DNA from 3 places in the Leucobacter fengyongliangi genome. Region 2 is predicted to be linked to each of the others. Evidence: predicted binding sites of a transcription regulator. Region 2 holds the regulator's gene; each other region holds the start of a gene.

Region 1 (4,991 bases), 660 kb from region 2:
GGCCGTGTCACCAGTGTAATCGCAGCGACCCGCTGGTTGTTCCCGGGATGGCTACGCTGCAGGATGAGTGGTAATTGGAGCTGTGGTTGCGGGAGGCTCGATACTGACCCGCGACTGGGCTCGCATGCGCCTACTCGCCAAGACCATATCGGTCACGAGGATCACGAGCGCGATCCACACCGCGACAAAACCAATCCAGCGCGTCAGTGGCATTTCTTCGTGAAAAATGAAATACCCACTGAGAAAACCCAGGATTGGTGTCAAGAACTGAATGAACCCCAGGTGCGTCAACGGGAGTCGACGATTCGCCGCTCCAAAGAGGAGCAGCGGAATCGCGGTTGCAACCCCACTCAGCAACAGGGGAATTGTCACTGCTGAACCGTGAGTAAAAGCGGTGAGCGACCCGCCCAGGAGGAAGAGCACGAGAAGCTGTGCCAAGGCAACTGGCAGCGCAATGATGGTCTCGACGGTGAGGCCAGAGAGCGGGTCAATTTCCTCACTGACCTGCTTGCGCACCGCGCCGTAGAGGGCGAACGTCAACGCTATTCCGAGCGCAAGCCAGGGGAAAGTTCCGTAGGCAATTGCGCCGATCATCACCCCGATGCCGGCGATGCTGACTGCCACCCACTGGGCCGACCGCAGCTTCTCTCGCCGCACGAGCACACCAATCAGCACCGTCATGAGCGGGTTGATGAAGTACCCGAGCGAGGCTTCCAGTATCTGCCCTGTGACGATCGCGATCACGAAGATCTGCCAGTTGGCGTACAGCAGGATCGACGAAACCACGAACCATGTCAGTTGTTTCGGGGACTTAAGAATGCGTGCAACGGGGCCGAACGACCGCATGACCGCGATCGCGATGCCACAAAAGGCAACCGCAGTCAGCACGCGCCAGGGCACGATCTCGAGGGGGTTGATCGGGCTCAACAAGCTGAAGAGGAGGGGGAACGCACCCCACCACAGGTACGCGGCGACCCCGTAGAAGTAGCCCGAACGATTCGTCACCACGCCAGCCTAGTACCAGAGCACAGCCCGATCGCTCCGGGAAAAAAGAAGGGCCGGTGCACTGCACCGGCCCTTCTCGTGACGCGCGAAACTAGCGCACAACCACCGCGAGGATGTCGCGAGCGGAGAGCACGAGGAACTCGTCGCCCCCGTACTTCACCTCGGTGCCACCGAACTTCGAGTAGAGCACGATATCGCCCACGGAGACGTCGAGCGGCACGCGGTTGCCCTTGTCATCAATGCGACCGGGGCCCACAGCCACGACCTCGCCCTCCTGGGGCTTCTCCTTGGCGCTGTCGGGAATGACCAGACCTGAAGCGGTCGTCTGCTCTGCTTCGACCTGCTTGATAACAATGCGATCTTCGAGCGGCTTGATGGAGACCGACACGGGTGACCTCTTTCTTGAAGCGGGAAAACTGGACCTGCGCCCAAGGTCGGGCGCCCTGTTGGAATTCTATGGTCTCCGCTAGCACTCTCGCAAGGTGAGTGCCAGCATTGCGGGCTCGTATCGCCGCGGGCGAACACAGACGTAGCGTTTCCTTCCCACCCACTCCGCTCAGTAGACCCCTGAAAGTTCCGATGCCTCACCCCTGAAATTCGCCCAATATTTGGCTCCCCTATGGGATAATCATGACTGACTGACCGGGGCAACAGAGCCCGTCAGCTGATTCGAGGAGTCCCACATGACGACCCCCTATGACCCCAACCAGCAGCCTGTGCCCCCGCAGCAGCCCGCCGCCCCACAGTACGCGGCACCGCAGCAGTACGCGGCACCCCAACAACCCGCACCTCGCCCCACCAACACGATGGCGATCATCGCACTGATCGCGTCGATCATTGTGAGTTTGGTTGGCGTCATTCTGGGTCACATCGCACTGAATCAGATCAAGAAGACCGGTGAGGGCGGGCGCGGTCTCGCGATCGCCGCACTCATCATCGGCTACATCGGTGTTGCCGCCTGGGTAATCGGCATTTTCATTTGGATCGCGGTCATCGCGTCGATTGGCATGAGCGGCGTCAGCTACTAGTCGAATCACTGGCCACACAACCAAAGAGAGAAGTCATGTCAACACCCACCCCGCCCGGAACGGAACAGCCCACCACGGTGCTGCCCGACACCGACCCGTTTCAGAGCAACGAGCCCTCCCCCGTGATGGCTTCGGAGCAGCAGGCCAGTTACCAGCCCGAACCGGTGCTTCCAGCTCGACCCACCACGCTGGCGCACATGAACGCATTCGCGCTCATCGCCATCGTGCTGGCCTTCGTGCAGCCAATCGCTGGCATTGTCTTTGGCCACATGGGGATGAGCCAGATCAAGCGCAACGGTGATACCGGACGAGGTGTGGCGCTCACCGCGCTCATCGTCGGCTATGTGATGGTTGCAGGTGTGATTCTCGCGGTCGTTTCCTACTTTGCGTTCATCATCATCATGATCGCAACCATGGGCGCCGCCTTCTCCGAATTCGATCCTTCCGAATTCGATAACTCGTTCTAAACGGATGACAGCATTCGCAAGCGGGCCCCGGGGGAACACCCCGGGGCCCGCTTCACGTGAGGCACCACCGGGGTGGTCGACACTCTTCACCTCCCTCGGCCTCGAGCGCCTCGCCGAGGTAGAACGTGCGCTTGAGAGCGGATCGGGTGCCTTTGAGTTGGGAGCGCGGCTACGCTCTCAGGGAGTACCCCCAGACGAATCTGCCGCCCTACTCAGCCAAGCCGATCTGCGCCGGAAGGCCACCCTGAAATTCGGCGAGCACGCCAGGCGCTACCTCTACACTCCCGCGGGACTTGAGCAGGCGACACGCGCCGTCGTGGCAAATACCCACGCACAGCGCTTCGCGACTGCGGGCTGTCGCGTTGTTGCTGACCTCGGCTGCGGCATTGGCGCGGAATCACTCGCACTCGTGGCCGCAGGAGTCCAGGTGCGGCCCGTGGAAATCGACCCTTTCACTGCCCGGGTTGCCGAACACAACCTCGCCATCGCATCCGACGCTCACGCAACACTGCCCCCTCGGGTTTACGTAACCGATGCGCAAATGGTGAGCCTCACCAGTGTCGATGGTGTCTTCCTGGATCCCGCCCGCCGCACCGCGGGGCACCGCGACACCCGCAGGCTCTCCTCCCCCGACGATTATTCCCCCTCGCTTGACTTCGCGTTCGGCCTTTCCGACCGTTTCCCTACCGGCGTGAAGCTAGGCCCGGGATTCGATCGAGAACTCATTCCGCCGTCCGCGGAAGCGCAGTGGGTCTCGGTTGACGGCCAAGTGGTCGAGACCGGGCTGTGGTTCGGGGCTGTCGCTCGCCCGGGAGTGGGCCGCGCTGCGCTCGTGGTGCGCGGCGACCGGCAGCACGAGCTCACAGCGGCAGCCGATTTCCCCGATGCCGAGACGCGTGAACTCGGAGCGTTTCTGTACGAGCCAGACGGTGCGGTGATTCGGGCGCGACTGATCGGCTTGCTCGCCCAGCAACTCGGAGCGGGCATGGTCAGTGAGGGGATCGCCTATCTCACGGCCGACTCGCTGCGGGCCACCCCATTCGCGCAGGCATTTCGCGTGCTCGAAGAGCTGCCCGGCCAGGAGAAACACCTCCGCCGAGCCCTCTCCGAACGCGGCATCGGTGCTCTCGAAATCAAGAAGCGTGGGGCCGACGTTGACCCGGCAGCCCTGCGCACTCGACTCAAGCTCCGCGGGCCAAATCGAGCCACGTTGATCCTGACTCGGACACAGGGCCGCCACGTCACGCTGCTCGCGGAACGCTGCGATCTCGCCTAAACAGCCGATGGGTCAGGCTCAGCGCGTTCCACTGCGACCGGGTCTCCAACGAGTCGAACACTGACCTGGTCATCCACGGAGAAGCTCTCGCTGGCCGGGTGCTGCACCGTCACCAGCTCTCCAGTCGATAGTCGAACGACGGTTCGTCGCTGGGCACCGAGAAAACCGCTCGAGACCACGACCGCGGCGGTGCCGTGCCCCAGGCGTGCCTGCCGATCCCCCGCGTCTTCGCCCGCAGGTACCCTCGTTAATAACAACTGCTCGGGTCGCACAAATGCGTGTACAGCGGATCCCTCGCGCAGACCGGAGTGAGCGATGACCGGGAGTTGAGTGCCAAGCATCCGCACACCGTCGCCAGCGAGCGTCCCCTGCATGCGGTTGGATTCTCCGATAAAGCGAGCGACGAACGGAGTTGCCGGGCGCCGATAGAGTTCTTCCGGTGCACCGAGCTGTTCGATCACTCCGTCTTTCATGACAGCGACCCGATCGGCGACAGCGAGCGCCTCCTCCTGATCGTGGGTCACGAATATCGTGGTGATACCCAGCTCGGTTTGAATCGCCTTGATCTCATCTCTGAGACGCACCCGCACCTTGGCATCGAGCGCGGAGAGCGGCTCGTCGAGGAGCAGGGCATGAGGCCTGGTAACGAGCGCGCGGGCGAGCGCAACTCGCTGCTGCTGACCGCCAGAGAGCGTGTGCGCATATCGACCACCGAGGTGCGCAAGCCCCACAAGTTCGAGGGACTCCTGCACCCTGGCTCCGCGCTCCTGCGCGGCGACCTTGCGCATGCGCAAACCAAACTCGACGTTCTGCCTGACGGTCATGTGCGGGAAAAGCGAATATGCCTGGAACACCACACCCATGTCGCGTTTGTTGGCCGGAACTCGGGCGATGTCGGCGCCGTCGATGGCAATCCCGCCGCTCGTGACCGCCTCGAGCCCGGCGAGGCAGCGCAGCATCGTCGTCTTCCCGCAACCCGAGGGGCCGAGCAACGCGACGAACTCGCCCTGCTGCACGTCGAGATCGATTCGATTGAGGACAGTATTCGAACCGTAGGCCTTGGTCACCCCGGCAAAAGTGATCCGGGTACCCTTCAGCATGGGCGCTGCAGCTGTGTCAGCCATTCGTGCCAACCTCCTGGGGTCGAATTCTTCGCCTGCCGCGCGCTGAGTTCAGCGACGCAAACGCGAATAGCAGCGCGAAAACGATGATGAG
Region 2 (4,991 bases):
TAGCCCTGCCGGAAGAAGCGATCCCGAATTTTGCCAAACAGGCCCTGCTGAAACTCGCCGAGGGTCGGAGGCTCTTCCTTCCGCAGCGCGGCCAGTTGGCGCACCAGGTCTTTTTCGCGGCCCGCGAGCTTCGTCGGGGTCACCACCTGAACCGCGACCTTCAGATCACCGCGCGTCGTAGAGCGCAGAGCCTGAATGCCACGACCGCGAATCGTGATGACATCGCCCGATTGCACCCCCGCGGGCACCTCAAGCTGAACGTCACCGTCGAGTGCGGCAACCGTGTTCTCGGCCCCAAGAATCGCGTCGGTCATACTGACCTGAGCTGTCGCCAGGAGGTCGTTGCCATCTCGACTGAACACATCGTGATGCATCACCCGGAACTCGATAAAGAGGTCTCCGTTCGGGCCGCCCGCCGGGCCAACTTCGCCGCCCCCGCGCATCTGCAGCCTGGTGCCGGTGTCGATACCCGAGGGAATATCGATGTTCATCGTGCGACGCTCACGCACCCGCCCCTTGCCCCCGCACTCGACACAGGGGTGCGGGATCACTGTGCCGTAGCCCGAGCAGCTCCCACAAGGGTGCATGGTCACGACATTCCCGAAAAGCGAGCGAACCTGTCGCTGTACCTGCCCGACGCCGCCACATACATCGCAGGTGGCGGGCGACGTACCCGGCTGGCAGCAGCTGCCCGAGCACGTGCCACAGAGCACCGCGGTATTGACTGCGATCTCGCGCTGCACACCGAAGATCACTTCGGAAAGTTCCACATCGACGCGGATCATCGCATCGTCGCCTCGCTCGGCGCGGGCCCGCGGGCCCCGCTGCCCCCCGCCGAATCCGCCGCCGAAGAAGGTCTCAAAGATGTCGCCGAAGCCACCCGCCCCGCCCTGGTCGCCTCCCATGTCGTAGCGCTGGCGTTCGTTCGGGTCGCTCAGCACATCGTAGGCGTGGGTGACGGACTTGAAACGCTCTGAGGCGTCTTCGCTCGGGTTGACATCGGGATGCAACTCTCGTGCGAGCTGGCGATACGCCTTCTTGATCTCATCAATGGAAGCTTCTCGGGAAACCCCGAGCGTCTCATAGTGGTCCGCCACTGTGTGCAGCCTCTCGTTCTGGTGTCCAACAAATTCATGGTGTCGTGATGTATCGAGTTGATCGGGGCGCTCGTCCCCGACCGCAAACTTAAGTCTCGTCGAGGATTTTGCTGAGATAACGGGCAACCGCGCGAACGGTGGAGATGTTCGATGCGTAATCCATTCGCATCGATCCCACTACCCCCAGATTCGATCTGCTGTCTCCGTCGATCTCGTAACTGGAGGTGATCACCGAGGCACCCTCGAGGCCGTATGGTTCATTCTCGCGCCCGATAGAGGCGGCAACCTCTCGTCCATCCTGAGCCATCTCACCGAAAAGTCGCAAGAGGGTGACTTGCTCCTCAATCGCTTCGAGCACCGATGAGAGGTTCCCAGTGAATTCACCTGGACGCGAGAGATTCGCTGCCCCGGCGATCGTGATCCGCTCGCTTCGATTTGCTTGGAGCTGACTCAGCACCACTTCCAGTACCTTGCGCACGAGCTCCGATTCGCCCGGTTGCGACCACTCGTCGAGGGTATCGAGGAGTGACTGTGCACCCAATACCGCGGACTCAAGGTCCGTACCCACAATCGCTCCGGCGAGACGGTCACGCAGCCCGTGCACCCAGGTTTCCGTGACTTGGGCCGCGGGGAGGCTCGCGACCTGCTGCTCAACCACTCCGGTGCCCAAAATAATTACGCTGAGCACCCGGCTCTCCCCCACCGCTACGAGGTCGATGTGACGCACCTGCGTGCGCCGAAGAGACGGGTACTGCACTACAGCTACCTGGTTCGTCAGCTGCGCAAGGAGTCGAACGGTGCGAGCGAGCGCGTCGTCCAAGTCATTCGACTCGCCGAGAAAGCGCTCTATGGCGGTCTTCTGCGCGGTCGTCAATGGCCGAATCTTAGCCAGCGTGTCAACGTAGAGCCGATACCCCTTGTCGGTCGGAATACGACCCGAGGAGGTGTGTGGCGCGGCGATGAGTTCCTCATCTTCCAGCAACGCCATGTCGTTTCGAATTGTTGCGGCGGACACCCCAAACTGATGTCTCTCGACAATGGTCTTAGAACCCACCGGCTCGTTTGACGCGACATAGTCACCGACGATTGCGTGGAGCACCGCGAGACTTCTATCTGAAACCATGCCACCCTCCCGCCTAGCACTCGATAATACCGAGTGCCAAGTCTACCTGAGCAGCCTGTGCACCACCGTGTCTGCAAGCAGACGCCCACGAAGGGTTGGGATCACTCTCCCCTTGAGAGCTGCGCGTCCATCGATCAGCCCATCCGCGATCAGGCCAGAAACCTCCTGCCGCTCCTCGGAGAGCAGCACCTCGATGGGCAGACCGGTCGCGATTCTGGTTTCGAGCAGCACCCGCTCGCTCCGGCGCGCATCCGCCCCGAGTACCTCACGGGCATGGGCGGGAGAGACTCCGGCAGCGATTCGGTCAGCGTAGGCACTCGGATGCTTAACGTTCCACCACCGGGTTCCGCCCACGTGGCTGTGCGCACCCGGCCCCGCCCCCCACCAGTCGGCACCCTGCCAATAGGCCAGGTTGTGCCGCGACCGAGTTTCCGTGGCGCGCGCCCAGTTGCTGATCTCGTACCAAGACAGGCCCGCTGCGGTGAGCCTGGTGTCAGCGAGCTCGTACATTTCCGCATGGGCGTCGTCGTCAGGTGCGGCGATCTCTGCCCGCCGAATTCGTGCAGCCAATTTCGTGCCCGATTCGACGATGAGTGCGTAGGCGGAGAGGTGATCCGGCTCGCATGCAATTGCAGCATCAAGCGAACGCCCCCAGTCGGCGAGAGTTTCACCCGGGGTTCCATAGATGAGGTCGAGACTGACCTGCAGGCCAGCCTCGCGTGCCCACCGCACCACATCTGGAACGCGCTCCGGGTCGTGGGTTCTATCAAGCGTCGCAAGCACATGAGGAACCGCGGACTGCATCCCAATACTCACTCGAGTGAAGCCTGCCTTCGCAAGGTCCTCGAGATAACGTGCATCGACGGAGTCTGGATTTGCTTCCGTAGTAATCTCGGCATCTGGCGCAAGCGTCCACTCTTCACGAATTGTCTGCAGCATCGAGGCAAGGTCGCTGGCGGGGAGCAGCGTAGGCGTTCCTCCCCCGAAAAATACTGTCGACGCCGGGCGCACAGGCACAGCAGAGCGACGCAAGACCTGAGATCCGAATCGGAGTTCGTGAGAGACCTGCCCGGCATAGTCCGCTCGCTTGGTTCCCCCGAGTTCGCTGGCGGTGTAGGTGTTGAAGTCGCAGTAGCCACAACGAACTCGGCAATAGGGAACGTGAACGTACACCCCGAAATCACGAACCTCAGCACCCTGCCGAGCACTCTCCGGCAGGGACCCGTCGGCCGGTGCGGGATCCCCGTCGGGAAGTGCGCCTGGCACGCGCTAGTTGCCGCCGGTTTCGGGGTCGTCCGAAGTCTGCGCGGGGTTCTCCTCGGTGTTCGCAGCAGCTCCCGGAGCCAGCGCGGCAAGCTGCTCCTTCGACAGCTTGATGACATACCGAACCGCGGCGCGACCCTTGAGGCCCAGTAAGCCTGCAGAAGGAGCCCACAAGAACCCGCGCACAGTGGCCCACACCGAGTCGTCTTCGCGATGCTCGACAATGAAGGCCTCTTCGCCCACAACACCGTCGGCATCTGCGCTCCCCCACGCGTACCCAACGCGGCGAGGTTCGTCCACCGTGTACACCACACGAACGAGCCTGGTGGTCTTCGAGTCTGGCCATACGAGGCGTGCGGTCGTCCCGGCGGTCAGGTAGGGCTCGCCCTCAGGCCCGAACTGGACTTCAGGCGCTGCGGGCACCTCGGGGACGCCTTCCTCGGAGAACACCACTCCGGAGTAGTGACCGCCATCGCCAAGTTCGACCTCGGTCACCGCGAGACCCACCCCGCGCGGAGCTGCCCAGGTCATGAGCAGACTCGATGCCGTCAGGAAACGGTCAGACCCGCTGCCCAGGCGCAACTCCTCTGCATAGGCGGTCGATCCTTCCGGGGGGAAACGCAGCAGGTCCGGATCAGCTGATGCGCCCACCGCAGCGTAAACAACCTCGTGATCCACGTGTGTGGAGCGGCGGGTCATCTCTTTTCCTTGCCCTCCACGTCGCCCGACAAGGCGGCGATAAACGCCTCCTGCGGAACCTCGACGCGACCAACCATCTTCATGCGCTTCTTGCCTTCCTTCTGCTTTTCGAGCAGCTTACGCTTTCTGCTGATATCACCGCCATAGCATTTTGCAAGCACGTCCTTGCGAATGGCCCGAATGCTTTCACGCGCGATGATCCGCGCACCGATAGCGGCCTGGATCGGCACCTCAAATTGCTGGCGCGGAATCAGTTTGCGCAAGCGCTCCGTCATCATCGTGCCGTAGCTGTAGGCGTTATCGCGGTGTACGACCGCGCTAAACGCGTCGACCTGCTCACCCTGGAGCAGGATATCAACCTTCACCAAGTCAGCTTCTTGCTCACCCATCGGCTCGTAGTCGAGGCTGGCGTAGCCCTGGGTGCGGCTCTTGAGATGGTCGAAGAAGTCAAACACGATTTCTGCGAGCGGCATTGCGTACCTCAGTTCAACGCGCTCTCCGAGATACTCCATGCCCAGCAAGTTGCCGCGGCGACTCTGGCACAGTTCCATGATGGTACCGACGTAGTCTTTGGGTGCGAGAATCGCCACGCGAACCATGGGCTCGCGGACACTCGAGATTTTCCCGTCTGGATACTCCGACGGATTCGTGACCGTGACCACCTTGCCGTCTTCTCGGGTGACCTGGTAGATGACACTCGGAGCCGTCGCGATGAGGTCGAGGTCAAACTCCCGGCGTAGACGCTCAGAAATGATCTCGAGGTGCAGGAGTCCGAGAAAGCCGCAACGGAAACCAAAGCCGAGCGCTAC
Region 3 (4,991 bases), 1.1 Mb from region 2:
GGTGCGGCGCCACGGTGCGCGACCCATTTCGACAACCTGGTGCACAGTGAAGGGAAAGAGCACCTGGTTGTCTTGCAGCAGCACGCTGCGGCGGCGGGCGAGGTCGGTGAGCGACCATTCGGTGATGTCGCGCCCCGCGAACTCGATGCGGCCGCCATCCGGCACTACATCGCCAGACAGGAGGCTGAGCAGTGTCGACTTCCCGGCACCGTTGGGTCCGAGGAGCGCGAGGACCTCGCCAGCACGCAGCTCGAGCGAAACCCCGTCGAGGAGTTTGCGCGATCCACGCACCACTTCGACTCCGTGGGCAGCGCAGACGACCGCACCAGGCGTAGTGCGCTCGGGCGTGAGAAAGTGTCGTGCGTTCACTAGCCCCACCCTCCGCTGCGCTTCCGGGTGCGCCTGAGCAGCCAGAAGAAGAATGGCCCACCGACGAGCGAGGTGAGCATGCCGATGGGCAGATCCGCCATGGGAACAATGGTGCGCGCACCCAAATCGGCGAGGGTCAGGAGCAGGGCGCCGCCCAGCGCGCTCGCGGTGACGAGCGGGAGGTGGGCGGGGCCGAGCACCATGCGCATGAGGTGTGGAATCACGAGGCCGACGAAGGCGATGATGCCAGCGAATGCGACCGCTGCCCCGACGAGGAGCGACACCAACACGATCACCCCAATGCGAAGCACCTCCACGTTGACGCCGAGGTGACGCGCGTTGCGCTCGCCGAGTGAGAGGAGGTCGAGCTTGCGGGCGACCATGTACGAGATGAGAAGTCCGAGCGCGATGACGGGCGCGACGATGACCACCTGCGACCAGCGGCTGCCAGCCATGCTTCCGAGTTGCCAGAACACGATCTGCTCGCGCGACTGTGTGTCGCCCAGGAAGGTAAGGAGGGCGATGGCCGCGCCCGCGATCGCGTTCACGGCGATGCCGGTGAGCACGAGCGTCACCACCTCTGTCTTGCCGTCGGCGCGGCTCATAAAGTAGACGAGCAACGTCGCCCCGAGGCCCGCGATGAAGGCAAACACCGCCGTTGTCCACTCACCGAAGAACGTGAGGCCGAACACGATACTGAGGCCCGCACCGACCGCGGCACCTGACGAGACACCAATGACCCCGGGCTCGGCGAGCGGGTTGCCGAAGACCGCCTGCATGAGCAGACCCGCGACCGCGAGGCCCGCGCCTACCAGGGCGGCCATCACCACCCGGGGAAAGCGGATGGCCCACAGTGTCTGGTCACCCGCTGGGTGCGTGGGGAGAGGGAACCAGTTGATCCCGATCGGCTGCAGGAGCGACCCCAGCACTTCGCTCGGTGGAATCGCGAGTTGGCCGGTACCCGCCGAGGCCAGGAGTGCAAAGACGAGCGCCACCCACAGGCCAGTGAAGAGGATCGCTTTCGACGCTGCGTGCCGCGAGGCGGGAGCGGCTGGGCGCGGGGGCATCATGCGAAACAGGGTTCTTTCTGAGCTGGTGGATCCGGGTCAGGCGGCCTGAGACCGGCCTGTCAGGCTGGGGAGAAGCTTGCGTTCAACTTCATCATATGTATCTTAGCTAAGCTGACTTGGTCGTTCGCAGTGAGGCCGAGGGTCACGCACTCGTGGGGCCCGGAAAGACCGAAAGAGGTTCAGATGACACACCCGCGCGACTCCCGCCGCACCCGCGCGTCCCTCGTTGCCGCAGCCCTCGTCATGGGTCTCGGCCTCACGGCGTGTCAGACGGGTTCGATCACGGCCAACGAGGTCGCCTCGGTCACCGTGGATCTGCCTCCGCTCTCGGAACTCACCCCGATCGCAGAGCCCGCCGCATGGGAGGGGCCGAGCACCGCGCCCATCGGCGGACCCACGCTCTTGCCGGTGGCAGACAACCCCGAACAGGTGCTGCCGGCGACCGTGACATCGCACGACCACATCGGCGATACCGAGGTGGTCGTCGAGGATGCCTCGCGTGTGCTCGCGATTTCAATGACGGGTACGCTCGCGGAACTCACCTATGCGTTTGGACTGGGGGGCACCCTGATCGGTCGTGACGTCTCAACGAACCTGCCGGGCCTCGCGGACCTCCCGGTGGTCACCGGCACCGGCCACACGCTTGATACCGAAGGGATTGTGGCGCTCCAGCCCACCCTGGTGCTCACCGATAACTCGGTGGGATCTGCCGATGTCATGCTTCAACTGCGCGACGTGGGCATCGATGTCGTTGTGATCGAGCGGGCAAACAACCCTGAGACCACCTACGAGACCGCGCGCCAGGTGGCCGCCGCCCTGGGAGTTGCTCCGCTTGCAGAGACCCTCATCGCAGAACTCGACCAGGCGATTACCGAGAAGGTGGCGGAGATCGCGCAGCTTGCTCCTGCCGATCAGTCACTCCACCCGAGGGTCGCGTTCCTCTACATTCGCGGTCAGTCGGGGGTCTACTATCTCTTCGGTGACGGCAGTAGCGCCACAAGCCTGCTCGATGGACTCGGGGTGGTTGATGTCGCGCAAGAGATTGGCTGGGTCGGCGAGAAGCCGATGACTGACGAGGCGCTTGTCGCAGCCGATCCAGACATCATCGTCGTGATGACAAAGGGCCTGAAGAGCGCCGGCGGCATCGACGGGTTGATCGCGGCGCAGCCGAGCATCGCACTCACCACGGCTGGCAAGAATCGCCGCATCATCGATGCCGACGACACGCTGATCTTCGCCGGCGGCACACGGATTCCCGACATCCTTGACGGTTTGGCGCGCGCCATTTACGCTCCAGATTCACTCCCCGATGCCTCCGCCTCCTAGCGGATCGCGGCCCTCCGGGCCGGCGCAGCGACTGGGGGTGCTGTCAGGCTCGCGAGTGTAGTCTGGGGTGGTTCTGTCTGCGGATCCACTGTGGATAGGTGTTTGGTTCAGTGCGATAGGGGAGGGCGAGTGGCGCCACATCACGGTGACGTCGAGGCACCGCGTCAGTCGCGGCAGACTCTCCCGGAAGATCGCTTTGACCGGCTACCGAAAAGCCGCCGCGTGGGGGCCCACCGCATCGCCGCGAGGCCGCACAGGTTCTGGTTCTATCTCGTGGCGGTCGTCATTGGTGTCGTGGTGCTGAGCGCCGCCGGAATCGTGGCCGTCCAGGTCTTTGGCACGAACGTCGGCACCTTCACGAGTGATCAGGCGGAGCCGGGCGCGGCTCCCGCACAGATCGAGGGAGTACTTGACCCCGAGGCCACGGTTGCGATTCTGAACGGCACCGAAACGCCGAACCTGCAGGCGGGCCTGGAAGAGGTCATTACCGAGAATGCCTGGGGCAAGATCGCATTCGTCGAGTATGCGGCCTCGCGAGACGTGCAGATATCTGCGGTGTTCTACAGCGCACCGGAAGACGAGGGGGCAGCGGCCGGTCTCGCCAAAGAACTCGGTGGGGTCTCGTACTATCAAAGCCCGAACTACGCGGAGTATGGTGTCAGGCTTGTGGTGCTTCTGGGAGCGGATTACGCGGGGCCTGGCTTCGATCAGGCCGAGAACATCACCGCCCGACTTGAGGGTTCGGGCGAGGGATCCGAGCTTCCTGCGGAGTAGCGCCACGGAGTTTCGGGTGTTCGCCCGTAGCGTGCGTCGCCGCTTGCACTCTCGGTGCGTGAGTGCCAAGATTGACTTAGCAGTCGGTTCACCTGAGTGCTAAGAACTCATGCTTCGGCGCATCCGTTTGGGCGCGCCACCGGAAGACTCCCTGGAGGGATGAACACATGGCAAAGATTATTGCGTTTGACGAGGAAGCACGACGCGGACTTGAGCGCGGACTCAATATCCTCGCTGATGCCGTCAAGGTGACGCTCGGCCCGCGTGGCCGCAACGTCGTTCTCGAGAAGAAGTGGGGCGCACCCACAATCACTAACGACGGTGTGTCGATCGCGAAGGAGATCGAGCTCGACGATCCGTTCGAGAAGATCGGTGCTGAGCTCGTCAAGGAGGTCGCTAAGAAGACCGACGACGTCGCGGGTGATGGCACCACCACCGCAACCGTGCTTGCTCAGGCGCTCGTGCGCGAGGGCCTGCGCAACGTTGCCGCTGGCTCCGACCCGATCGCGATCAAGAAGGGCATCGAGAAGGCAGTGAACGCTGTCATCACGCAGCTCCTTGCGAACGCCAAGGAGATCGAGACCACCGACGAGATCGCGGCGACCGCATCCATCTCTGCTGCAGATGAGCAGATCGGCAAGCTCATCGCCGAGGCCATCGACAAGGTGGGCAAGGAAGGCGTCGTCACCGTCGAGGAGTCGAACACATTCGGCACCGAGCTCGAGCTCACCGAGGGCATGCGCTTCGACAAGGGCTACCTGTCGGCATACTTCGTCACCGACGCCGATCGCCAGGAAGCTGTGTTCGAGGATCCCTACATCCTCCTCGTCAACAGCAAGGTCTCGAGCATCAAGGATCTCCTCCCGGTCGTTGACCCCGTAATCCAGTCGGGCAAGCAGCTGCTCATCATCGCTGAGGACGTCGAGGGTGAAGCCCTTGCGACCCTCGTGCTGAACAAGATCCGTGGCATCTTCAAGTCGGTCGCCGTCAAGGCTCCCGGCTTCGGCGATCGCCGCAAGGCCATGCTTCAGGACATCGCGATCCTCACCGGCGCGACCGTCATCTCCGAGGAGGTCGGTCTCAAGCTCGAGAACGCCACCCTCGACATGCTCGGCACCGCTCGCAAGGTCATCATCACCAAGGACGAGACCACCATCGTGCAGGGTGGCGGCGACGAAGAGCAGATCGCCGGTCGCGTGACCCAGATCCGCCGCGAGATCGAGAACACCGACAGCGACTACGATCGCGAGAAGCTGCAGGAGCGCCTCGCGAAGCTTGCCGGCGGCGTGGCAGTCATCAAGGCTGGCGCGGCCACCGAGGTTGAGCTCAAGGAGCGCAAGCACCGCATCGAAGATGCCGTGCGTAACGCCAAGGCTGCAGTCGAAGAGGGCGTTCTGCCCGGCGGCGGTGTCGCGCTGATCCAGGCCGGCAAGGTCGCCTTCGGGTCGCTCA

What was found. Region 2 encodes HrcA, which represses chaperone genes, less so after heat shock. Its sites were predicted from a motif close to TTNGCACTCGNNNNNNNCGAGTGCNAA; they were not measured.
Region 1: a site for HrcA is predicted at 1,472-1,498, ahead of groES (co-chaperone GroES). Genes of this name have one in related genera too.
Region 3: a site for HrcA is predicted at 3,616-3,642, ahead of groL (chaperonin GroEL). Genes of this name have one in related genera too.

The regions. Positions count from the first base shown of each region.
Region 1 is NZ_CM126356.1:978,263-983,253, reverse strand. It holds gene rarD (EamA family transporter RarD) at 52-1,005, opposite strand; gene groES (co-chaperone GroES) at 1,097-1,393, opposite strand; gene ACTNFK_RS04620 (DUF4190 domain-containing protein) at 1,689-2,033, shown strand; gene ACTNFK_RS04615 (DUF4190 domain-containing protein) at 2,069-2,500, shown strand; gene ACTNFK_RS04610 (THUMP-like domain-containing protein) at 2,505-3,776, shown strand; gene ACTNFK_RS04605 (ABC transporter ATP-binding protein) at 3,773-4,900, opposite strand; gene ACTNFK_RS04600 (ABC transporter permease) at 4,893-4,991, opposite strand, start outside.
Region 2 is NZ_CM126356.1:1,640,181-1,645,171, forward strand. It holds gene dnaJ (molecular chaperone DnaJ) at 1-1,097, opposite strand, end outside; gene hrcA (heat-inducible transcriptional repressor HrcA) at 1,186-2,220, opposite strand; gene hemW (radical SAM family heme chaperone HemW) at 2,263-3,486, opposite strand; gene ACTNFK_RS07900 (DUF1990 domain-containing protein) at 3,490-4,182, opposite strand; gene lepA (translation elongation factor 4) at 4,179-4,991, opposite strand, start outside.
Region 3 is NZ_CM126356.1:508,921-513,911, forward strand. It holds gene ACTNFK_RS02410 (heme ABC transporter ATP-binding protein) at 1-369, opposite strand, end outside; gene ACTNFK_RS02415 (FecCD family ABC transporter permease) at 369-1,436, opposite strand; gene ACTNFK_RS02420 (heme/hemin ABC transporter substrate-binding protein) at 1,623-2,765, shown strand; gene ACTNFK_RS02425 (LytR C-terminal domain-containing protein) at 2,895-3,539, shown strand; gene groL (chaperonin GroEL) at 3,707-4,991, shown strand, end outside.